One region of the Mesorhizobium sp. B4-1-1 genome, then DNA from elsewhere that is predicted to be linked to it. Evidence: riboswitches for the same ligand, from Rfam matches in the RefSeq annotation. Region 1 holds a riboswitch; the other holds the start of a gene.
The links. A riboswitch is a leader RNA that binds a small molecule or an ion and turns the genes downstream of it on or off. The one in region 1 is predicted to bind thiamine pyrophosphate.

Region 1 (11,949 bases):
CTTCGGCGCCGCCAAAAGAAGCGGTCTACCGGCGGCCGTGCCCAGCGATCAGGACTGGTCGCTGGTCGCCGACGTTTTCACAAAGATCGGCGGCACGTCGGCCGAGATGGAGGCTATCTCGAACGCCAACCAGGACTTCCCGGGCCTGTGCCCGGCCGTGGCGAGATTCTATGAGGCCGCCCTGTTACTGGATGGCGAACCCGGGTGGCACATCAAAACCGCGCTGCTTCGCGCCATCGTTGAGAATTAGGCTCCGCACCGGATTTCCGGACGGGTTCTGGCACGATACCGCGTTCCTTCGTCCTCAGGCGCCCAGAAACTCGTTGCTGAAATATGCCTCGACGTCCGGCTTCGCGGTCAGCGCATTGCCGTTGCCGTCGAGCAATACCCCCGAGGCAAACAGATACCCGCCCATGGCTTCCATCTTCGCCTTGTCCATGGTGCCGATGGTGCCGTCGGCGCTCTTCAGGAAATGGCCGTCGTTCAGCGCCTTCAGCGAGGCATCGATCAGCGCCGGGTCGGTGAGCGTGTCCTTGTTGGCGGCGACCAGCAGGTCGCCCGCCTCCCGCGCCTGATCAACCGCGAAGGCGTAGCCACGCTGCGTTGCCTTTACGAAAGCGGCGGCGACTTTAGGATTGGCGGCGAGGAAGGCGTTGCTGGAGACGATCAGTGTCGTGTGCTCGTCCGGCACGCCGTAATCGGCATAGCGAAAGCTGCGCTGCCTGAGGCCTTTCAGTTCCGCTTCGACACCTTCCCATGTCGAGACTTCGAGCGTGAAATCGACCGAGCCGTTGGCCAGTGCATCGTATGCGGACGTCCCCAGCGTCACGGTCGAAAAATCGCCCTTGCCGCCGTCATGGCGGATGATGGTCCGCAGCAGCGCGTTTTCCCAGGCGCTGCCGAAGCCGCCATAGGTCAGGCCGTCGAGATTTTTCGGGCTCTTGATCGCCGCGCGGTCGGCGTTGAAGACGACGCGGGCGGTCTCCGACTGGACGACGGCGTAGACGGCCTTCAGGTCGGCGCCAGCACTCTTTTGGGTGAACAGGCCGAGCGAACCTGAAATGCCGAAATCGGCGACACGGTTGGCGACCAGCGTGCCCGAGCCGGTATCGCCATAGGGCAGGATTTCCACGTCAAGGCCGGCGTCCCGGTAAAAGCCTTTGTCGCGAGCGACGAACAGGCCGATGTGGTTGGTGTTGACGGTCCAGTCGAGCGCGACCGTGATCTTTTGCGGGGTGGCGGCACGGGCGTGCGTGACGGCCCCGGCAAGAGGCAGGCCGGCGGCCAGAAACAGCGCCTGGCGGCGGGTCAGATCGGTCATTTCAATTCTCCATCGGATGGTCGGAAATTCGGATCGGGCTGGCCAAGCAGCGTGTCGAGGATGCCGGCCTCGATCGCCGCGGCCTCGCGGGCAAGCGCCGCGCTCTCGGTGCGCGGACGCGGCAGCGGCACAGCCACCTCGCGCACCACGCGCGCGGGCCGCGCCGAAAGCACATAGATACGGTCGGACAGAAGCACTGCTTCGCGCACGTCATGGGTTATGAGCAGCGCCGTCCAGCGATGGTTTCGCCACATCGTCTCCAGCCAGCGCTGCATGGCCGCGCGGGTGAGCGCATCGAGCGCGCCGAACGGCTCGTCAAGCAAGAGCATGTCGCGCTGCTGCACCACGGTGCGCAGGAGCGCGGCGCGCTGGCGCATGCCGCCGGACAGTTCGGCCGGCCAGGCGCGCTCGAAGCCGGCAAGGCCGAATTCGGCGAACAACGGCGCCACGCGCTCGCGCGCCGCGCGCCGCTTCATGCCCTGCACTTCGAGCCCCAGCGCCGCATTGTCGATAACGCGCCGCCACGGCATCAGCGCGTCGCGCTGCGGCATGAAGGCGAAGCGGGCGCCATCGAGCGGCGCGCCGTCGAAGCGCATCTCGCCCTCGCCCCGGATCGCGCCGGTGAGCAGTTGGAACAATGTCGACTTGCCGGCGCCGGAAGGACCGAGGATCGAGACGAACTCGCCCGCGCCGACATGGAGGGAGACGCCGGCCAGCACCTCGAGCGCGCCGAAGTTCTTTCGCACGTCGCGGAGCTCGAGCCGGGTCATGGCCGGCCTGCGGCGGAAGGATCGGATTTGCCGTCCGCGCGTTCCCAGGGCATGGCGAGACGCTGGACGAGCACGGCAAGGCCGAACAGCGCCAGCGTCAGCGCCGAGCTGACCGCGACGGCGGCAAGCACCAGGTCGGGGCGGAAATTGTTCTTGGCGCTGAGCATGTAGATGCCGAGCCCCTTCGCGGCGCCCGCATATTCGGCGAAGATGGCGCCCACCACGGCATAAGTGATGGAGATGCGCAGTCCGGCGAAGAAATAGGGCAGCGCCGACGGCAGCCGCGCCAGCCAAAAGATGCGCCAGCGCCCTGCTCCCATGGCGGCGAGCATCTGGCTGATCTCCTTGGCCGTGGCGGCATAGCCTTCGACCAGCGCCACCATCATCGGGAAGAAGGTGACCAGCGCCACGAGCAGGATTTTTGGCAGCAGCCCGAAGCCGAACCAAAGCACCACCAGCGGCGCGATCGCCACCAGCGGCAAGGTCTGGCTGGCGATCAGCAGCGGGAACAGCGCCCGGCGCAACGGGGCCAGGAAGTCGACCAACGCCGAGAGGATGAAGGCGGCAACGAGCGAGCAGGCAAAGCCCGCCAGCGTCGCGCGGATCGTGGGCAGCGTGTTGTCGGCAAGTGCCGAGCGGTTCTCCCAAGCCTGCGCCAGCACGCGCGAGGGCGCGGGGAGCACGGTGGATGCGATGCCGCCGAGGCGGACGTAGAGCTCCCAGGCGATGAGGAGAAGAGCCAAAGCGATGGCGGCGGGGAAGATCCTGGCGAAGACAGAAGCAAGGGCTGATCTCCCCCGCAAGGGGGGAGATTGGACGGCATCCCGGCTTTCGCCAATCTCGGAAGGCTCTTCTTGCGGCGTAGAACCGAACAAAACAGCCACGACATCTACCTCGGCAGCGCTACGCGGCTCAAACCGCGGTCGGACTGTTCGCCGAAATCGTTATGTCGAGCGTCACGTGGCCCGCGCCGGGGCCGAAGCGGCAGAAGGCTTCCGCGAGCGTGGCGAACACCGCGCCGGCGTCGCCGCGCAGCCTGGTGCAGAAATTCTTTGAGCGGTCGAAGACGCCGGAGTTTTTCAGGAAGTCGATGCAACCATAGATCTCGTCCATGTGGTCGCCGGTGCCCATCACATAGAGCGAGAATTGCGCCGCCACCGGCTGGTCGGTCGAGGGCGTCGCCTCGACGGCGCGGAGCGCGGCACGCTTGCGCTCCTCGAGCGGAATCGCCGGGCCGCCTATCTCGTCCGAGCGGCAGATCGGATCGTCCGGCTCGCCGGGACAGCCGCGCGAGACCGCCGCCGACAGCACGCAGTGCTTGCCGCTCTTCGCCGCCGCGACGAACAGGTCGCGCATGGCGGGAAATAGCACTTCGGGCGGCCCGACCAGCAGCGTCGAGATATCGTCGGTCTCGATCCTCAGCCTGTCGCGGTAAGGGTCGAGCGCGCCCAACGCGCCAAGGATGACGCCGACGAAATCGTCAGCCATGGGATAAAGGGAAATCTGTGCGCCGGAAAACATGGCCCGCCTCGCTCCGCTGGTATTATCCAGATCAGCTTTAGGGTCCGGAGGCTTGCCGCCGCCATCTCAGCCCCGACCGTACGGAGCACCCCTGTGGATCGCCGCGTTAAAGCACTGTTCGAGCGAATGGGAAAGCGGTTTTTTGCGAGGCCAATCGAACCAGGGGCCCCATCTCCCTTAGGGAGATGCCGGGTTATAAGATTTTTCGCAGATTTCTTATAACCGCGGTATCGTAACCGCAGTGTCGTTCAAATTGTACGAATCCGGCTTGATTGTTTTTCGTACATAAAGTACGATATTTCCCTTCCTTTGAGGGGACTTGCTTGAATACCGCGAACCATGGCGCTTTCGCCAACCTCTCCCGCCCTTTGTTCTCGCCACTGCCGTTTGCCGAGCGTGAACGCCTCGCCGGCGCTTGGCGCATGGCCAGCCAGGACATCGCTGGTGCATGGCCGCGCCTATGTCGAGGCCTGCGCCGCCTGGCTCTCGGAGACGGTGGCGCGGTATCTGCGCAATCTCAGGCTGATCAGCGAATGCGAAAGCGCGATGATCGCGGCAGGCGTGCGGTTTGCCCGGTCGAGCGATGCGTGGTGAGGCAGGCAGCTCCCCCTACAACCCTTGGGCCGCCCGTCGAAAAATGCATCGTTTCATACAATTGGAAATTGGTGGACGCGGCTGAGCGGCGGGTGGTTAAATTCGTCTCAGGCGAAGGAGGGTAAAGCCGCGTACCAGGGAGGAATTCGTTGATGGACCAGCGTATCGACATCGGCATACAGCCCGACGACCAGCCTTACGAAGTCACGTCATTCGCCAGAAAGCATGGCCTGACGATCCCCGTCGCGGACGCGGTGCTTTTCGCCAAGGGACCGTCGCCGTCGCGGACCGCCTGCGATACGGCGGCGCTGGCCCTCATTTGCGCGGTCGCGCAATACGCCGGAAAGCAAGGGAGACGGTAGCCTCCCCTACCAGCTGAACTGCAGCCCCACATTGCCGCCGACCTGGCTGCCGGCGAAGGCAATGCCGAGCGTGCTGGTCAGCCGGCCGCCATGGTCGAAGCCCTCGCTCAGCACCGCGGCGCCCGTGATGCCGAAGGCATTGGCATAGCCGGCATTGCCCCAGTTGACGCGCACGCCGAAATGCTCGCCCTGGACGAGATCGGGCGCTGCGAGCGCGGCCGAGATCGAGGCGTTCTCAAAGGCGCGCGTGATGCGGTTGTCGATGTCATCGACGTGGGCCGCGAGCGCCGTCTTACCGACCTCGGTCATCTCGCCGCCGTTGCCGTCGTCGACCTGCTTCTTGGTCACGCCAGTCTGGGCGTTGATGCAGGTGTCCGTGCCCGGGCTATAGTAGTAATTGGCCCCATAGGCGGAGCAGATCTTGACATATGCGACCGCCGCCTGGGATGGCGCCGCAAGGAGCGTTGCCGCGCCGAGGATCGCCGGCGCAAGAAGATATCTGAACATTGATTGCCCCCGGTCGCGCTTACCAGGTGAACTGCAGGCCGGCATTGCCGCCGACCGTCTTGCCGGAGAAGGCGACGCCCGCGGCGCCGGCCAGCCGACCGTTGCCGCCAGGCATTAAGCCCTCGCCAAGAACCGCTGCGCCGGTGACACCCATGGCATTGGACTGACCGGCATTGCCCCAGTTGACGCGCACGCCGAAATGCTCGCCCTGCACCAGGTCTGGGCCGGCCAGCGCCGAGGCCACCGACGCACCCTCGAAGGCACGCTGGACGCGGCGGTCAATGTCGTCAACCTTGCTCGCCAACGCCGTCTTGCCGTCGACCACACCCTCCTCCGTCACGCTGCGCGTCTCGCCCGTGTTGGCATTGATACAGGTGGCGGTGCCGGGACTGTAATAGTATTGCGCGCCATACGCCGTGCACGCCCTGACGTACTCGACCGGCGCCGCCTGGCAAGGCGCAGAGAGACCGCCCGCCACAGCTAGAAACGCAAATGAAATGACACGGTTGATACCCCGCATGCCCTGATCCCCGAAGTTGCATGTTGAGAGAAAGCCTCGCATGAAAAAGGCGCATGCGGGCGCGCGGAGTCAACTGCGCCTTCCACTCAATGCCTGACTTTTACTGGGAGCACTTCATCTATTGAACACAGGTTGCAGCCAAGGCACAGCAAATATTTCAACCTGATCAGTAATTCCCTGATGATTGGAGCTGTGGCTTATTAACACTCTCAAGCGATGCCAAGCGATCTGCTCGGCAGGCTCGCCGACATGGACGCGCGGCTGGCGCAGACCGCGGCTTTGCAAGTCGCCGTCGCGCCGCCGGTGGGTCAACATGCGGCAGACGGTCTGACGACCGCCCGTAATCCCGTTAGGACGCGATCAGCCCTTGGCTTTCGACTTGGGTGACGCCTTGGGGGCCTTGGCAGGCTTCTCCGCCTTCGCGGCCTTCGGCTTCTCGACCTTGGCGGCAGCGGCCTTCTTGGCGGCTTTCTTCGGCCTGCCCGCCTCATCGATCTCGGCCGTCGCCTGGTCCCAGTGCTCCATATGCGCGCCTTCAGGCCGGCCGGCCTGCTCCCAAATCTCGTGCGCGCGCTGGCGAATGCGTTCGTACCTGTCGTCCGTCACTTTGTCGCCTCCTAAGGTTTGGGACTGTTCCCCAGCCAAACATTAGCCGAATTTTCGCGTGGCGTCTTGGGTGTAGACGCGGCGCGCAAACGCATCTTAAAGCAATATCCGGTGATGGCTCATTTCTCGTCGGAGAGCACCGCGATGCCGAGATACGCGGCCTTCTTGACGATCAGTCCGGCCAGGTCGGCGTCGGAACGATCAGTTCCGGTGCGCTCGCGCAATAGCGCGACCGCCTGCTTGATCGACAGCAGCCCATCGCCGCGTTCGGCCAGCAGCTTGTCGACTTGGCGGGCAATGTCAGGGGATTCGACGTGTGGATGATGCATGGCAACGACTCCTTCCGCGCTTCGTTGCCTCCCAAACCGCTGCCTATCTTAGGCTTTATGCCCGGATGCGAGAAGAGCCCGATCCTTCCCCGACGCTCCGGGAGAGGATCGGGCTCTTTGAGGACTAGATCTACTGGATCACCTGAACAACGCGGCGCGTGCCGGGATCGATCAGCACCGTATGGTCATTGACGACCGCATAGCGGTACTGGACATCCGGAACCTGCTGCAGCTCGACGGTGTCAGGCACGGTCGAGCCGACGCCGAGCTCGAGGCCGAGCACATTGACCGAGGCGATCGGATGCTTGTGGACATATTCCTTGACCACGGTCTGCTGCTCGGGGGTGATGATCACCTCGTCCGCGGCCGCGATGCCGATGCCGGCCATCAGAGCCAGGCCGGCGACAGCTGGAATGAGGGTGGTTTTCATCGTTTCTCTCCTGTTGCGTTGGTGAACTCCGCCCCGGCCTCCGCGGGGGCGGAAACACGGGCAGGTGGAACATGGGAGCTCCCGGGGCAAACGCCGACGGCAGGGTGTTGTTCCGTCAGCGACGACTAATTGATTTGGCGGAACCTTCGCATCGGCTCCGCATTGGAAGGCATTGAAACTGCCCAAGTCTTTGAAATCAAAAGGATGCCGCAGTCATGCAAGAAGGCCCCATCAGAAGCGACATCGAACTTCGGGCCCCCGTGGCCATCGCCGTGGGCGCCGGCTTCAAGCGCGAGATCGCCACGCTCACCGGGATGCAGAACTTTCTCAAGGAATGGCCATTGGCGTCGCGAGGCAAGAGCCACAGCACGGCGTTGCACGCCTGCGAGGCGGCGCGAGCCGGCGACATCGATCTCGACAAGGCGCGGCAGGCATTCCTGGTCTTCGCGAAGAAGGCGGGAATCGAATGGACCGGCGCCGATCCGGTCGCAGTGCTGCGCGAAGCAAAGATCAGGCGAAGCCGGGTACGCGAAAGCCGGGCACAGAACCGACACGTGCCTGGATAGTCTCTCGCCGGACAACGGCCGGGCGGCGGCGTCGGGCATAACGCCCGCAGGGCCAGCGGCACCCGCTGGACTCGCGGCGTCTGTTGATCACGCCTCACAACGCATATAACGACATCCGCCCAAGACGCGGTGCGCATCGGCCTCGACCACGAGTTTTAGGATTTTTGGCCTGCGAATCCCGGAGCAACCGGGCGCGCCCTGGCGTCCGTTGCATCCGTTTGCCTGCAAACCGCCGCCTTGCCGGCTGGAGGTCGACTGGATCGATCGGGGAGGATTTGGCTGGGGGCGGCTGTCAGCTCGGTGCCGATTCGCCCGGCGCCTCGGTAACGAAGGACGCGGCGATCAGATCGTCCGCGTCTATGCGTAGAGAGCCCTCGCCGCCCCCCATGATGGCCGCGACCTTCTGGAAGGTCTTCATCTCATGCTCGGTGATCCGGGCGTCCCGCATCCTGGCTTTGAGATCGGCGACACGCATCCCGAGCGAACGGGACGTTCCGATTTCACGTTTCGACATGTTGGTCAGTCTCCTCCCCCAACCCGTGCCTGTTTCGCCGCCGCCCGAATCTTAATCCTGCGCATGCTTGTGTTCTCTATGAGGCAATTTCGAACACAGCAGCGGCAACGCGGGCCCGGAACGAAGGTTCCGTTAGCATATGGTAACGAATTAATACTGGTTGACGGCCGGCCGCAGTTGGCGGCAGGGCCGTCAACTCAGCTGCGAATGATCCTACTGGATGATCTTGACGATCTTGCGCGTGCCGGGATCGACGACGACCGTCCGGTTGTCGATCACCGTGTAGCGATACTTGACGTTGGGAACCTCGTGCAGTTCCACCGTATCCGGTAAAGCGGTGCCGACGTTGAGTTCCACGCCGGGAACCTTGACCGACGCCAGCGGCTGCTTATGCACATATTCGCGGATGACCGTTTCCTGTTCGGGCTGGATGATCACATCCTCGGCGGCGGCGGCGCCGATGCCGGTCAGAAGCAGCAGGCCCGCGGCTGCGGTTGTGAGGTGCATTTTCATCGATTTTCTCCTTGATTTGGATATGCCTCTCACGCTGCGCCTGCGATTTCACAGCCGGTAGGCAATGTGCGTAACGCCGGCCGACAAGCCTTGTTCCTGCAAAAAAATTCGCCGACACCATTTTCGGGGGAACGTCACAGGCGCATTCAAAGAACGTCCGCGGCGCGCGGCGCGACAATTTCGGAACAATGCTTTTCGGGCCGGGTTTTCCCAGTGAAGGGACCGAACTTTCCGAGGAGAAATCCCATGAAACATCTGCTTATCACGAGTATGATCGCGCTTGGCGTCGGTTGCGGCGCCGCCATGGCCCAGACCGAATCCGCACAGCCGAGCGGCGGCGAAAATTGCGCGGCCGGCACGGCCGATTGCCAAAAGGGCGGCAAGGCCGGCGGGCAGGCTCAGGGCGAGACGAAATCGAAGACTGAGATGAACGCTCAGGGCAAGGCCGGCGCCAACACCGAGGAGCAGGCCCAGGGCAAGGCCAAGATGAAGACCGATGAACAGGCCCAGGGTCAGGCCGGCGCCAACACCGACCAGAACGCTCAGGACAACACGCAGTTGAAGAAGAAGCAGCAGGCACAGGGCAAGGCCGGTACCGAGCAGAATGCCCAGGGCAACACCAAGATGCAGACCGAGCAGAACGCTCAGAGCAAGACCGGCACCAGCACCGAGCAGAATGCCCAGAACAAGACCACGACCCGGACCGACCAGCAAACTCAGGGCAAGGCCGGCACCACCAACGAGCAGAACGCTCAGGGCGGCAATACAAAGATGCAGACCGAGCAGAATGCGCAGGGCAAGACCGGCACGACCAACGAGCAGAATGCCCAGGGCAACACCAATGTCGAGACAGACCAGAACAAGACGGCCTCGATCAACAACGTGACGGTGGAGCAGAAGACGCAGGTCACGCAGATCATCCATGAGACCAAGGTCGAGCCGGTTCGCGACGTTAACTTCGACATCTCTGTCGGTATCGAGGTTCCGCGGCACAAGGTGCGTCTGCACCGCCTGCCGGCGCGCATCGTCAAGATCGTGCCTGCCTACGAATCCTACGAGTATTTCGTGCTGGCCGACGGACGCATCGTCATCGTCGACCCCGACACTTACAAGATCGTGCTGATCCTGACCTGATCCGGATAGCAGGACAGACAAGGGCCCGCCACGCGGCGGGCCTTTTTTCGTGAGGACAACCGAACACACGGGCAATCGCCTGCGCGTGTTCATTAGGCACGCGTTGAATGTTGAGCCTCGGGAACGATTTGGCGCAATTCCCAGTTGTCACACCAGAAGTCCTGCGTCCCTAGTCCCTATCGGATCGGACAAAAGGGCGATGGGCCCGTCGGCAAATCGTTCAAGCTTGCGGTCCACCTGGAAAACGTGCATGGGTCGAGATGGGTAGAGATATGGGCGAGATCGTCGATGACCGAATGTGGCCGCGGCGCTCGAATGGGCAGATGTATTTTCCGCAGTTTCTTGTGGGAATGGTGGCGACGCTTCTGGTGATCCTAGGTTGGACTTACGCCTCCACGGGATCTGTCTGGACGGCGATCGGCTGGACATTCCTGGCTGCCGTGGTTTTGCAGGTCGGCTATTTCGTGGCCGTGCTCTGGCTCGTGCATGGCGAGACCCGCGCGGCCGACGAAAGCAAAGCGGATGCAAGCTCGGCACCGGTCAAGATACCCGGCCCGTTCGAACGCGATGGAATAGTCCACGCTCTCATCTTGTGGCTGTTCCCGAAACTGCTGCCTTGATCGCTTTGAGCGGCGCTTTGCGACCGGGCTGACTGACGTCTTTTCCTTTTCGAGAGGTCGTCGCGCCGCAATAGCCAGCATTCCGCATTCTGCGCTCGAACGCAGGGACCGGGCTACGCCTCGGTGCTAAAGTTTCGAGGCGCCATCAATTTGTATCGTCGCTGGCGGGCCGCCTTTCACGACGTCAATGCGGCGCAACCCCGCCGGCTTGCAGCCGTCGGAACCGTGGTCCGAGCCGGCTGCAATCCTGTGGTTCGCCGAACTAACGCGCGGTGGCCGGCGAAGCCGAGCGCACCTCCTCCGAAGACGAGAACACGACGAAGCCAAAGATCAGCACCGCAGCGGCGACGATCAGCGAGCCGACCGCCACGACCGGCTCGACCTCCGGATGGCCTGCCGCCAGCATCCAGTAGAGCGCCGGCAGCATGACCACGATGCCGACCGTATAGAGGCCGTAATGGATCATGGCGACGCGGCGCTCGGCCTTGGCCGGATTGAGCGCATAGTAGCCGCCGAAGATGGCGCTGGTGACCCAGCCAAGAAGGTTGATGTGGGCATGCGCCGGAAAGGCGCCGTGATCGCCCGAAATCGCCATCTGCAGCCCGGCGGCGATGCCCAGGATAAGAAAGACGATGGCCGTCTTGAAGAAAAGCTCCGATACCCGTGGCATTTTGCTGTCCTCCCAATGCCTTTTGTAAACCCGACTCTGCGAAGTCTACATCCTGCAAGCCATATTAGCCATGGCGTACCTAAGTCGGGTGGGGCCTTCGGGCGAAAGCCACGAGATGTCGACGGCTTTGCAAAAAAATGGCTCGTCTCTTTCGAGGCGAGCCAAAAGGGAGCCGGGCTTGAGGTCGGCCCCCATCCAGGTTGCCACCTGAATTTCAAACGGAGCTAACGTAGCAGAGCCCGGAATTTATTTCACCGCAATAGCGGACTGACACGGTGAGGTTTCCCGACCTTGGACAGCTCAAGCCTTGCCGATCGGCCCATCGGCACCAAGGCGCGCCGCCAGGCAGGACGTCGCCCCTTTTTCAGCCGGCGGGTGAAAGCATGAGCTTCAGCGTTCCCATCCCTCGGCCAGAACCGCCGGCGGAGCACGGCAAGGCGCGGCGCCTTGCACCCGCGCAGCATTTGAGCAATGCTTGGCGACGGGGGAGTGGTTTCCGTAATTTCGGAAGCACGATTACATGTTCATTGACTACTACGAACTTCTGGAAATAAGCCCGAACGCCAATTCTGAGACCATCGAGCGGATTTTCCGCTACTTTGCCATGCGCTACCATCCCGACAATCGGGAAACAGGCAATGAATCGCGCTTCAGCGAGATCGTGGAAGCCCACAATACGCTGCGGGACCCAGTCAAACGGGCTCAGTACGACATCCTTTACCGGGAGCATCTGGGCCTTCGTCACGAACTCACGGAAGGAGCCCGCGACGGCGGCGGCATGGAGAGGGATACCGTCATCCAGGCCAATCTGCTGTCGCTCCTTTATGTGAGGCGCCGGCGGGACGTCAACAATCCGGGTATCGGCGACGACGAGCTCGAACGCCTGTCCGGCTGCCCTCGCGAGCACCTCGAATTCCACCTGTGGTACCTCAAGGCGAAGGGCTTCATCGGCAGGACCGAGAACGGGACATT
Region 2 (11,949 bases), on a different contig from region 1:
CCTTTCGGCACCGAGCCGATGACGGCGCGGATGATCTCCGACGTATAGGCGCCGATGTTCAGCGTGAAGCCGATAAGCGCGGCGGGAAAGGCATCGAGCAGGATGCCGACCGACGGCAGGCCGTAGAAGATCAGGAACAACTGAACGAGCAGCGGCGTGCCACGAAAGATCCAGACATAGAAGCGAACCAGCACAACCAGCGGCTTTGGACCGAACAGCCGGATCAGCGCGGTCGCCAGTCCGGCGATGAGCCCGAGCGCGAAGGACAGGAGCGTCAGCGGCACGGTGAAGATCAGCGCCGCCCACAACAGCGTCGGCAACGATTCCAGCATCAATTGCAGCCAGTGCGGCACGGAGCGCTTCTCCCTTCCAGATACGGCGGCGCGTTCCCCCGTATGGACTGACTATCATGCAAAAACCGGCGGGCCGTCAAAGACGGCGGCGCATGAATATCGTGCAAAAAATAACGGGCCGTCTTTGACGGCCCGCCGGTTTCCGAACAAGAGGACGATTGCCTTACTTCGAAACGTCCTGGCCGAAATATTTGTCGGCGATCTTCTGGTAGGTGCCGTCGGCCTTGATGTCGGCCAGCGCCTTGTTGATGGCCGCGACCAGCTCCGGATCGCCCTTGCGCACGATGACGCCGGAATAGTCGGCATTCTCTTCCTGCGCGGCGATCTTCACATTCGCGTCCGGCTTGTGCTTCTTGAAATCGAGGAAGGACAGGCTGTCGTTGATGGTGGCGTCGGCGCGGCCGGTGAGCAGAAGCTGGATCGACTGGTCGAAGCCGTCGGTGCCGACGAGCTCGGCGCCGTTGGACTCGGCGAGCTTGCCGAAGTTGGAGGTCAGCGACTGCGCCGACTTCTTGCCCTTGAGGTCGGCGAAGGTCTTGATGTCGGTGTTGTCGCCGCGCACGATCAGCACCGCCTTCGAGGCGATGTAGGGATCGGAGAAGTCGTACTTGGCCTTGCGCGCATCGGTGATGCCGACCTCGTTGATGACGGCGTCGTAGCGGTTGGCGTCGAGGCCGGCGATCAGCCCGTCCCACTTGCCTTCGAGGAACTCGACCTTGACGCCGAGCTTGTCGGCGATGGCCCTGGCGATCTCGACATCGAAGCCGACCAAGGCGTTGGATTCGTCATGATAGGTGAAGGGCGCGTAGGTGCCTTCGGTGCCGACCTTGATGACGCCCGCCTGCTTGATCTGGTCGAGATTGGCGCCGGCATGCCCGGCCGTGACCGCCAGAACCTGCAACGTTCCGGCGACAAGGAGCGATTTGAGCCATTTCATTTTTCTGTGATCCCGTTTTGACCGGTGTCCCGGCGCGATTGTGAGAGCCGGAAACTGACAGATAGAAGGCTGGGAAATAAGGAACCAGATTTCAAAAATCAGCTCTGCCAGAAATCTGATTCTCAAAATTGCCTGACAACCCGCCAAGCGACTCTTTCGGGCCGATGACAAAATGTTCCCGCTGGCAATATTTGCCCGCTCGGACGGCGGAACCATCGATGCGCCTGATACGTTGCATCGCTGTTGTAGGGCGCGGCGGCGTCTTTTCAACCGCTGTAAGCTCACTCACCGCCAAAAGGAGCCGGCATGATCGAGGACACAGCAGGACGGACGCTGGTCCGGGCGGCAATGAAGGCTCCTTATCTCGAGCGCGACGAGGAGCATGTTCTCGCCTTGCGCTGGAAGGAAGAGAACGACCAGCACGCGTTGCACAGGATCACCGTCGCCCACATGCGCCTGGTCATCTCGATGGCCTCGAAGTTCCGCCACTACGGCCTGCCGCTCGGCGACCTTATCCAGGAGGGCCATGTCGGCCTGCTCGAGGCTGCCGCCCGTTTCGAGCCCGCGCGCGAAGTGCGCTTCTCGACCTATGCCACCTGGTGGATTCGCGCCTCCATGCAGGATTACATCCTGCGCAATTGGTCGATCGTGCGCGGCGGCACCAGTTCGGCGCAGAAGGCGCTGTTCTTCAACCTGCGGCGTCTGCGCGCCCGCCTCGCCAACGGCGCCGAGCCGCTCTCCAATGCCTCGCTCTACCGCGAGGTTTCGGCCGCGCTTGGCGTTCCGGAAGCCGACGTGGCGATGATGGATTCACGCCTGTCCTCGCCCGACAGCTCGCTCAATGCGCCTCTGGCCGACGAGAACGGCGCCGCCGAGCGGATGGATTTCCTGGTCTCCGAAGACCCGCTCCCCGACGAGATCGTCGGCGACCGGATCGATGTCCAGCGCCGGGCTGTCTGGCTGAAGAGCGCACTTGGCGCGCTCAACGCCCGCGAGCTTCGCATCATCGAGGAGCGCAGGCTGAGCGACGACGGCGCCACGCTGGAAGCGCTCGGCGAACAGCTGGGCATCTCCAAGGAGCGCGTCCGCCAGATCGAGGCCCGCGCCATGGAGAAGCTGAAGCTGGCCCTTGTGAAGCAGAATCCGGAATTTTTGGCGGAAGCCGCCTGAAGCTAATGTAATCGAAAATCAAAGATAGGAAATTTATTAAATAAGAATACATCGTCGTCGAGGCAATTTTTCCTCGATGATGCATATTGATTGTGAACTCTTTAACAGACTGTAGCGCCGCAATCGGGCTTTTTGACGCCTCCAGACCATGACATATGGGGGATCTGCCATGCTGCGATGCTGCGTGCACCTTGCAATCCTGTTCCTTATTGGCCTCACGACATTCGAAGCGCACGCCGATCGAAGGGTTGCCCTCGTCATTGGCAATTCCGAATATCGCGAGATCCCGGCGCTCAAGAATCCCGACAAGGACGCGGACGACGTGTCGGACACGTTCCGGCTGGCCGGCTTCGAGGTGTTCGCCGCCAAGGATCTGACCAGGCTTCAGTTCGAAGAGCGGTTCCGCCACTATCTGGCGGCGGCCGACGGCGCCGATCTCGCGGTCGTCTACTATTCGGGACACGGCTTTCAGATCGGCGGGGAGAATTTCCTAATTCCGGTGGATGCGTCGCTGAAAGATGCGGCCGACATGGAGGTCCAGGCCATCAAGGTCGACGACATATTGCGGCAACTGCGCTCGAGATCGAAGATCCAGATGATCATCCTCGACGCCTGTCGCAACAATCCCTTCCCGCGCAAGGACTATTGGCTGCGCGACCAGTTGATCGTCGCCGGCGGCAGCGGACTTGCGCAGGTAACAGGTTCGCAGAATACGCTGATTGCCTTTGCCACCGAGCCGGGGGCGGTCGCCTATGACGGGTCCGGCGATCTCAGCCCGTTCTCGTCGTCCTTCTCCCGCCGCGCGCTGGCGCCGGACCAGGAGATACGCTCGGTCATGGCGGCCGTGCGCCGCGACGTGGTCAAGGCCACCAACGGCAAGCAGGTTCCGTGGGAGAACTCCTCGCTGCTCGACGATGTCGTGCTGATGCGCGGGGCGGAGCAACCAGCGCCGCCGCCTCTCGACGCGCAGCAGAACGAGCAGGTGGCGGAGCGCGGAATCCAGGTCGCCGATGCCGCCGAGGCGATTGGAAGTCGCGATATCCGCGTCCCGGTCGGCGTCGGCCCGGTTCCGCTGAAACTGGATCTTCCGGCCAAGGATGCCTCGATCAGCCTCAAGCTTGCGAGCTACCCGGCGACCGGAACGCTGTCGTTGCCCGATCGCGTCCTGTCGCCGCAATCGAGCCTGATGGCCGCCGAGGTCGACAATCTGCGCTACGAGCCGCAGATCGGCTCGGCCGCTCCCGTCGAAGTCGGCTTCGAGATCCGCCTGGGCAACGCCGCGAAGCGGGCGACGATAAAACTGTCGCCGGGCGTCGACCCTTGCGACCAGGCCGCTGGCGAGCCGCTCGACCTGCAGGGCATTGTCCCGGGACGGTTGCCGAATGAGATCGGCGGCGGGGCTCTCGAGACCTGCGAGGCGGCGGTGAAGTCCTACCCCGACATTGCGCGCTTCCGTTACGAACTGGGGCGAGCGCTGCTGGCGGCGGGCAGGATCGACGAGGCCAGGCAAGCGATCCAGGAAGCCGCGGACAAGGGACATATCCGCGCCCTATTCGCGCTCGGCACCATCGCCTCATCCGGAACAGGGACGGCTGTCGATACATCGAAGGCGAACGACCTCTATTCGAAGGCGTCGGACAAGGGAGACCCCTACGCCTTGGCCGCCTGGGGACGCGCTTTGTTCAATGGCCTCGGCGTTGAGCGCGACACCGGCAAAGGCCTCGACCTGCTGCTCCAGGCAGCGGCGATGGGGCATGTCGACGCCATGAAGGAGCTCGCCGTGATCTTCGAGGAAGGCCGCAACGGCCTGCCCGCCGACCCGGCCCGCGCCTTGGCTTTCCTCCAAGCCGGCATGGAGCGGCAAGACGTCTATTCGATGGGCATTCTCGGTCTTTCCGCGCACCCCGCGCGCACCACCCCCGTGGTCATGGCGTGCAAGGCCCCGAAGGTTATCACGAAGATAAAAGTGGTCCGCGTGCCCGTGTCAAAACCGAAGACCGTCACACCGCCAAAGGTCAAGCCGACCCCAACGGAAACCGGGAGGACATTCTGGACTGGTGGCAGTAGCCACGCTGCCCCCACCGGCGGTGGCAATACCGGCGACGGCGAAGGTGACGGCGGCAACACCGGTAGTGACGGCTTGTGAAGGACAACATCTCCCAGCCCGGGCGATTGTAAAAATAGCCGGGCGGCGCCTGGTTGGTCCGAATCCGCGAGTCCCTCTACCTGTCGGTGACGATCTTGACCTTGTCGCCCGACGACACTGTCGCGCCCGGCGACATGGCGTTGAGCACGCGGAACAGGTCGAGCTTGCGGTCGACGCCGACCATCTGCGCGGCGAGCGAGCCCATGGTCTGGCCGGCCTGGACGGTGACGACCCTGATATGCAGCGGCTTAAGCGCCGCCTTCTCGGCAGGGCTCAGCACGCGGAAGGACCCGCTGACCGAGCGCGCCACCGGGTCCAGCGCGGCGCTGGCCGAGGGCGCGGCCGTCAGCAGCCTGTAGACTTGGCCGCCGGCGCGGATCACCGCGATGTCGAACTGCCAGCCTTGCGCGCTGGCATGCGCCGTCGCCGCATCGTTGCCGTTGATCGTCTCCTGGCGCACGCTGGCGTCTTCCAGCCCCGCCACCCAGCCGCTGCGGATGTAATCGGGGAGCGATACCGACTTGTCGATCGCCACGCCGTCGAAACGGATGGCGATGTCGCCCGGCCCGGTCGCGGTGACGGCGGCCGCCGAATTGTCGATGACGAAACCGTCCGGCACGGTGAAGGACACCCCGAGTTTGGGATGCATGAAGGTCAGGCCGCGCACATAGCCTTCTTCCGGCGTGTCGCCGTAAAGCAGGCCGTCGATGCCGGCCAGAAATGCGTCGCGGTCGCGCGTGCCGACGCCGGGCGGGCCGAAATTGCGCGCAAGGCGCTGCGCCAGCTCGATGCGCTGCGGCGTGTTGGGGTGCGTCGCCAGGAAGTCGAGGCTGGCGTCGGTGGCGCCGCTGACCGAGCGGAAATCCGTATAGGCCGACATCGACTGGAGGAAGCGACCCGCCGCATAGGGATCGTAGCCCGCCTCGCCGATCGACTTGATGCCGATGGCGTCGGCCTGCAGTTCCTGGTTGCGCGAGAATTGCGCAAGCCTGAGCTTGCCGCGGATGAGCGCCGCCTTGGCCGTCGGGCTGTCGCCGAGCACATCGGAGACCACCTTGGTCGCCAAGCCTTCCTCGGCTTCGAGCTGCTGCCTCTGCAGGCCGTGATTCGCGGTGACGTGGCCCATCTCATGCGCGATGACGGCGGCAAGCTCGGACGAATCGTTGGCCAGCGCCAGCAAGCCGCGCGTCACATAGAGATAGCCGCCCGGCAGCGCGAAGGCGTTGACGTTGGGCGAGTTGAGGATGGTGATGCGATAGGTCTGGGTAGGGTTCGCCGACACCACCGTCAGATTGCCGACGACCTTGGCCACCATGCGTTCGAGCCTGGGGTCGGAATATTCACCGCCATAGGTGGCGAGAATCCGCGGATGCTGCGCCTTCGCCATTTCGGCGAGCTTGGCATTGGCGACCACGTTGTCGACGGTGATCGGCTTGTCGGAAGGCTGGAAGCCGCTTTCCTGCACGTCCGGCGGCGTGAACATCTGGCAGCTGGCCAGCACGGCAACGCTCGCCAGCGCAAGAAATCGTGCCAGCGGCCTCATCCAAACCTTCTCAGCGCCGGTCGACAGATCGGCTTCCTTTCGAACTCTTTCGGCAAATCGCGGCCCAGCCGGACCAGCATGGCCGGACCTAGCCACACTCCCCCGGACAAGGCAAGCAAACGCCGGATCGCCCATTGCCGGTTTGGCCATAAATTATGTCCGCTTCCGGGCAATATGTTGTGATCCGGCAACGGTGCCGCCTCGATCGCCGATATAGCGCCGGAAGGCGTCCGGTCCAGACCGATCGAAGAAATCATCCGCCGGCCCGGTCGCCGCGATCGTACCTTCATCGAGAAAAGCCACGTCCTGGCCGATGCGGCGCGCATCTTCCGGCTGATGTGTGACGAACAGCACCGTCATTTCGCGCTCGGCATGGATGCCGGCCATAAGGTCGAGCATGTCGTCGCGCAGCGCCGGGCCGAGCGACGCGAAAGGTTCGTCGAGCAGCAAGACGGGCCGATCGCGCAGCAGCACCCGCGCCAGCGCCACGCGTTGCCGCTCGCCGCCGGAAAGCTCGCGCGGCAGCCGTCTTTCCTTGCCCGCAAGACCGACCCGCGCCAGCGCCTCGGCGACGTCGGCGCGATCGGCATCGTCGAGTTTGAGCGACGGCGAGCGGCCAAGCCCGACATTGGCTTCGACCGAAAGATGCGCGAACAAATTGTTTTCCTGGAACACCATCGACACCGGCCGCGCCGAAGGCGGCGTGTTGCCGAGATCGGCGCCGCCGATCAGCACCTTGCCCGCATCGGGCGTTTCGAAGCCGGCTATCAGATTGAGCAGCGTCGACTTGCCGGAGCCGCTCGGCCCCATGATGGCGGTGATCCTGCCGGCCGCGAATTCGGCGTCGAAACTGAAGGAGGATGCGCCATAGCTGAACGAAAGGCCATCCAGCGCGACGGTGAGGCCCTTTTGCACGGCGGCGCCGTCGATTGTCGTCGTCATGACTTTCCTTCCCGCCCCAGCCAGTCGGCGGCGACCACCAGCATCAGGCAGACGAGGCCGAGCAGCAAGGCAAGTCCCGCTGCGTCGGCTGTCCGGTAGCTGCCCATGCGCGCCAAAAGCAGATAGGGCAAGGTCTGCACGGAATCGCTGCCGAACAGCGCGATCACGCCGAGATCGCCGAGCGACAGCGCCATGGCGAAGGCGAAGCCGGTGGCCAGGGGCCGCCTGAGCGACGGCCAGTCGATCAGGCTGAGGCGGGCCCAGCCGGATATGCCGAGCGCCAGGCAAAGCCGCTCGTGGCGCTCGCTCGCCGCGTCATAGGCCGGGCGAATGGCGCGAATGGCGAAGGGCATCGCCATCACCGCGTTGACGGCGACGACCATGGCCGGCGCGACGGCGAAGACATCGGTGACGTGGCGCAGCGCCAGGAACCAGCCGGCGCCAAGCACGATCGGCGGCACGACCAGCACGAAGCCGGCTCCGGTATCGGCGGCATGTTCGAGCAGGCCCATGGCGCCGCCTGCCCGGCGCCGCAGGGCCAGCGCGCGCCGAGCCCCGATCAGCGCCAGCGACAACGTCACGCTGAGCAGCGCCGCAAGCAGGGCGAGGCCCGCGCTGGTGAGCGTCGCGCGGCGCACCGCCTCCTCGCCCGCCAACCGGCCGAGATCGGCCTGAAGGCCTGAAAGCACGGTCGCCAGCATCGGCCCGGCGACGAACAGCAGGGCAAGCGCGATGAGGCCGGCGTTCAGCACGCTTTCGGTCCGTCCCGCCGAAAGGTAGCGGCGTGGCGCCACCGGCAGATTGGCATCGCCGACCGTGTTGGCGCCGAGCCGCGTGAGCGCGACGACCACGACGAAGGTGAGCGCGATCTGCAGCAGCGTCAGCACCACGGCGCGCGCGGGATCGAAATCGAAGCGCAGCGCTTGGTAGATGGCGACCTCCAGCGTCGTCGCGGCCGGACCGCCGCCCAGCGTCAGCACGATGGTGAAGGAGGTTATGCAGAGCATGAAGACCAGCCCGGCGATCCCCGGCAGGGCCGCGCGCAGCACCGGCCATTCGATCAGCCGGAAAGCCGGCCGCGCGCCCATGCCGAGCTGACTCGCCAGCCGCCACTGGTCGGCGGGAACCGTGCCCAGCGCCTCAAGGAAGAGGCGCGTGGCCAGGGGCAAGTTGAAGAACACATGCGCGACAAGGATGCCGGAGAGGCCGTAGATCCCCGGCCAATCCCCGCCGCCAAGCCTGGCGAAAGCGCCGGCAAAGTACCCGGCGCGACCATAGAGCGCCAATATGCCGAGCGCGGCGACGATCGCCGGCAAGGCCAGCGGCACGGTGAACAATTGCAGGATCAAGCGACGCCCGGGAAAGGTCGGATGTCTCGACAAAGCGCGCGCGACCAGCAGCGCCGGCGCGACCGACAGCAGCGTCGACAGCAGCGCCTGCCACAGCGTGAAGCGGGCGACGCGCGAGAGATAACTGTCGAAGGCGGCGGCAGCGCCGGAGAGATCCTGCGCGCCCTCGAGGACGAGGCCGGCGAAGGCGCCGCCAATGAGCACGGCGATCGCCGCCAGCGCGACGACGCCGGCGGTGATGCGGGAGTCACGCGCCGAGTGCACGCTGCGCCATTTGAGTTCGAGCTAACGAGCGCCGGGTCGCTTCGCGCCCCGCTCTGGCCTGCCGGCCATCTCCCCCTCTAGGGGGGAGATTAGCAGCTTCGACGCCCCGCTTAGTCCTGCAGCGTTGGAGATTGGCGAAAGTTGGCGTGACAGCCAATCTCCCCCCTTGAGGGGGAGATGTCGGGCAAGACAGAGAGGAGGGCCTTGGCGCAAGCATCGCAGCCCTACTTGCTCATCACCGCCAGCCACTCATCCACCCACGCCTTGCGGTTGGCAGCCACTTCCTGCGGGCTGAACAGCAAGGTCTTGGTCGGCTTGACCAGCTTGTCGAAGGCCGGGTTGAGCGGCTTGTCGGTCTTGCCGGCGGGGAACATCCAGTTGGTCTCCGGAATGACGTCCTGGAATTTCGGTCCGGTCATGAAGGCGATGAACTTCTGCGCCAGCGGGTTCTTCGCGCCGGTGGTGGTGATGCCGGCAACCTCGATCTGCAGGTACTCGCCCTCTTCGAAGGAGGCTGCCTGGTAGCGCTCGGTGTTCTCGGCCACCATGTGATAGGCCGGCGAGGTGGTGTAGGAGAGCACCATCGGCGCCTCGCCCTTGGTGAACAGGCCATAGGCCTCGCTCCAGCCCGGCGTCACCGTCAGCACCTTCGGCTTGAGCTTGGCCCAGGCCTCCGGCGCCTTGTCGCCATACACGGACTTCACCCACAAAAGCAGGCCGAGGCCGGGCGTCGAGGTGCGCGGATCCTGGATGACGATCTTGTCCGTGCCGGCGCCCTCGACCAGGTCCTTGAGGCTTTTCGGCGGTGTCTTCAGCTTTTCGGTATCGTAGACGACAGCGAAATAGCCGTAATCGAACGGCACGAACGTGTCGTCCTTCCAGCCGCCAGGCACATTGATGCCGGCGACTTCCCCATGCGGCGCAAACAGGCCGCTCGCCTTGGCATCCGCCGTCAGGTTGGTGTCGAGGCCGAGCACGATATCGGCCTTGATGCCGGCGCCTTCGAGCTTGACGCGGTTGAGCAGGGCGACGCCGTCCGCAACCGAGACGAATTCGAGATCGCAGCCGCATTCGGCCTCGAACTCCTTCTTGACGGCCGGGCCGGGACCCCAGTCGGCGGTGAAGCTCTCATAGGTATAGACGGTGAGCTTGTCCTTTGCCTCTGCAGGCGCGACGCCCGCCAGAAGCGAGACAAGACCGGTTGCGAGAATGAGATTGGACAGCATTGCGCGCATCGGCGCCTCCTTCGTTCGCGTTAAAGGAATTGAGGCGTCGGATCGTCCGAAACGTCTAATCCCTCCGCCGGTACAAACCGGATCAGGTTCAGCGGGTTGGCTTGATCGCCTCTCAGCCGGATCACGTCCGGCACCCCGTTAGAGCGTTTCGACAGATAGGCCCCGCCGAAGCGGCGCGCAAGCGGAAGTTTGCCGGGCAGCTAATGTTCGCGGCAACAGGCGCGCAAGCGAAGCGCGGGCCGTCCGGCTTCCGTTTCGCTTGGAGGGCTGGTAAGGGCCACGGCCATGGGCACATTCACCATCCTGCTTGGCGGCGAGCTTGTCCGCACACCTCGGCTCGAACGCCAGATCGAAGGTTCGCGCGTCATCGCCGCCGATGCCGGCATCGGCCATGCCCGCATGCTTGGACTGGTGCCGGAGCTGTGGGTCGGCGATTTCGACTCGGTGCCTGCCAATCTGTCGGATGATCTCGCCACCGTTCCGCGAAAAATCTTCCCGGCCGAGAAGGACATGACCGATGGCGAACTCGCCATAGCGGAAGCGCTCCAGCGCGGCGCCACCAGCCTGGTGCTGGCCGGCGCCTTCGGCGGCAAGCGCGCCGATCATGCCTTCCTGCATCTGGCGCTGGCCGTGCGGCTGGCCGAGGCTGGCACCACCGTGCTGCTGACCAGCGGCGCGCAGGAAGGCGTTCCCATCCTGCCTGGCAAGGCCAGCTTCGACTATGACGACGGCACCTTGTTTTCGGTGCTCGGCTTCTCCGAGCTCGCCGGCCTGACGGTGACCGGCGCGAAATGGCCGCTCGACCGCGTCGAGGTGGCGTTCGGCTCCTCGCTCACTATATCAAACGAGGTCAAAGGGCAGTTCGGCATCGCGCTGGAGCGCGGCCGGGCGCTGCTTCTGGCCCACCCCTATCCTCTTCCAGAAAGCTGACATTCCAGACATGGCGCCGCCACTCCTCAATCTCGACGGCATTAAACTGACCTTCGGCGGCACCCCGCTGCTCGACGGCGCGGCGCTCAGCGCATCCGCAGGCGAGAAGATCGCGCTGGTCGGCCGCAACGGCTCCGGCAAGTCGACGCTGCTCAAGATCGCCGCCGGCATGATCGAGCCGCAGGACGGCGAGGTGTTTCGCCAGCCTTCGGCGACCGTCCGCTATCTGCCGCAGATGCCTGACATGGACGGCTTCGCCGACGTGCGCGCCTATGTCGAGGCCGGCCTCGGCCCGGCCGACGATCCGCATCGCGCCACCTATCTGATGGAGCATCTCGGCCTGACCGGCGAGGAGCGTCCGAACGATCTTTCCGGTGGCGAGGCGCGCCGCGCCGCGCTTGCCCGCGTCATGGCGCCGGAGCCCGATATCCTCCTGCTCGACGAGCCGACCAACCATCTCGACCTGTCGGTCATCGAATGGCTGGAAGAGGAACTCGCCCGCACCTCGTCGGCGGTGATCCTGATCTCGCACGACCGCCGCTTTCTCGAGCGCGTCACGCGCGCCACCGTCTGGCTCGACCGCGGCCAGACGCGACGACTGGACAAGGGCTTTGCCCATTTCGAGGAATGGCGCGACCAGGTGCTGGAAGAGGAAGAGCGCGAGCAGCACAAGCTCGGCCGCCAGATCGTGCGCGAGGAGCACTGGCTGCGCTATGGCGTGACCGCCCGGCGAAAGCGCAACATGCGCCGCCTCGGCGAGTTGCAGGCCATGCGCCAGCGCCACCGCGGCCATCGAGGCGCCGAGGGCATTGCCACCATGGTGGCCAGCGACGCCGCCGAATCCGGCAAGCTGGTGATCGAGGCCAAGGGCATCGACAAGAGCTTCGGCGAGCTCACCGTGGTCAAGGGTTTCTCGACCCGCATCCAGCGTGGCGACCGCGTCGGCCTGGTTGGCCCGAACGGCGCCGGCAAGACGACATTGTTGAAGATGCTGACCGGCGAGCTGGCGCCGGATGCCGGCACCGTGCGGCTCGGCGTCAATCTGGAGATCGCGACGCTCGACCAAAAGCGCGAGGCCGT

Region 2: another riboswitch for thiamine pyrophosphate. It lies ahead of thiB (thiamine ABC transporter substrate binding subunit); the one in region 1 lies ahead of FJW10_RS13900 (YkoF family thiamine/hydroxymethylpyrimidine-binding protein).

Annotation. Positions count from the first base shown of each region.
Region 1 is NZ_VFTH01000008.1:141,299-153,247, reverse strand. It holds gene FJW10_RS13920 (hypothetical protein) at 1-250, shown strand, start outside; gene FJW10_RS13915 (ABC transporter substrate-binding protein) at 305-1,321, opposite strand; gene FJW10_RS13910 (ABC transporter ATP-binding protein) at 1,318-2,091, opposite strand; gene FJW10_RS13905 (ABC transporter permease) at 2,088-2,855, opposite strand; gene FJW10_RS13900 (YkoF family thiamine/hydroxymethylpyrimidine-binding protein) at 3,004-3,612, opposite strand; TPP riboswitch at 3,603-3,715, opposite strand; gene FJW10_RS13895 (hypothetical protein) at 4,009-4,206, shown strand; gene FJW10_RS13890 (hypothetical protein) at 4,359-4,568, shown strand; gene FJW10_RS13885 (porin) at 4,575-5,075, opposite strand; gene FJW10_RS13880 (porin) at 5,095-5,595, opposite strand; gene FJW10_RS13875 (DUF2934 domain-containing protein) at 5,956-6,201, opposite strand; gene FJW10_RS13870 (hypothetical protein) at 6,321-6,530, opposite strand; gene FJW10_RS13865 (DUF1236 domain-containing protein) at 6,661-6,960, opposite strand; gene FJW10_RS13860 (DUF982 domain-containing protein) at 7,176-7,526, shown strand; gene FJW10_RS13855 (hypothetical protein) at 7,819-8,040, opposite strand; gene FJW10_RS13850 (DUF1236 domain-containing protein) at 8,254-8,553, opposite strand; gene FJW10_RS13845 (DUF1236 domain-containing protein) at 8,800-9,687, shown strand; gene FJW10_RS13840 (exopolysaccharide production repressor protein) at 9,960-10,307, shown strand; gene FJW10_RS13835 (hypothetical protein) at 10,570-10,977, opposite strand; gene FJW10_RS13830 (J domain-containing protein) at 11,498-11,949, shown strand, end outside.
Region 2 is NZ_VFTH01000017.1:97,038-108,986, reverse strand. It holds gene FJW10_RS22400 (ABC transporter permease subunit) at 1-353, opposite strand, end outside; gene FJW10_RS22395 (amino acid ABC transporter substrate-binding protein) at 517-1,290, opposite strand; gene FJW10_RS22390 (RNA polymerase factor sigma-32) at 1,597-2,460, shown strand; gene FJW10_RS22385 (caspase family protein) at 2,630-4,606, shown strand; gene FJW10_RS22380 (M48 family metalloprotease) at 4,683-6,149, opposite strand; gene thiQ (thiamine ABC transporter ATP-binding protein) at 6,303-7,091, opposite strand; gene thiP (thiamine/thiamine pyrophosphate ABC transporter permease) at 7,088-8,704, opposite strand; gene thiB (thiamine ABC transporter substrate binding subunit) at 8,929-9,939, opposite strand; TPP riboswitch at 9,982-10,087, opposite strand; gene FJW10_RS22355 (thiamine diphosphokinase) at 10,225-10,869, shown strand; gene FJW10_RS22350 (ABC-F family ATP-binding cassette domain-containing protein) at 10,880-11,949, shown strand, end outside.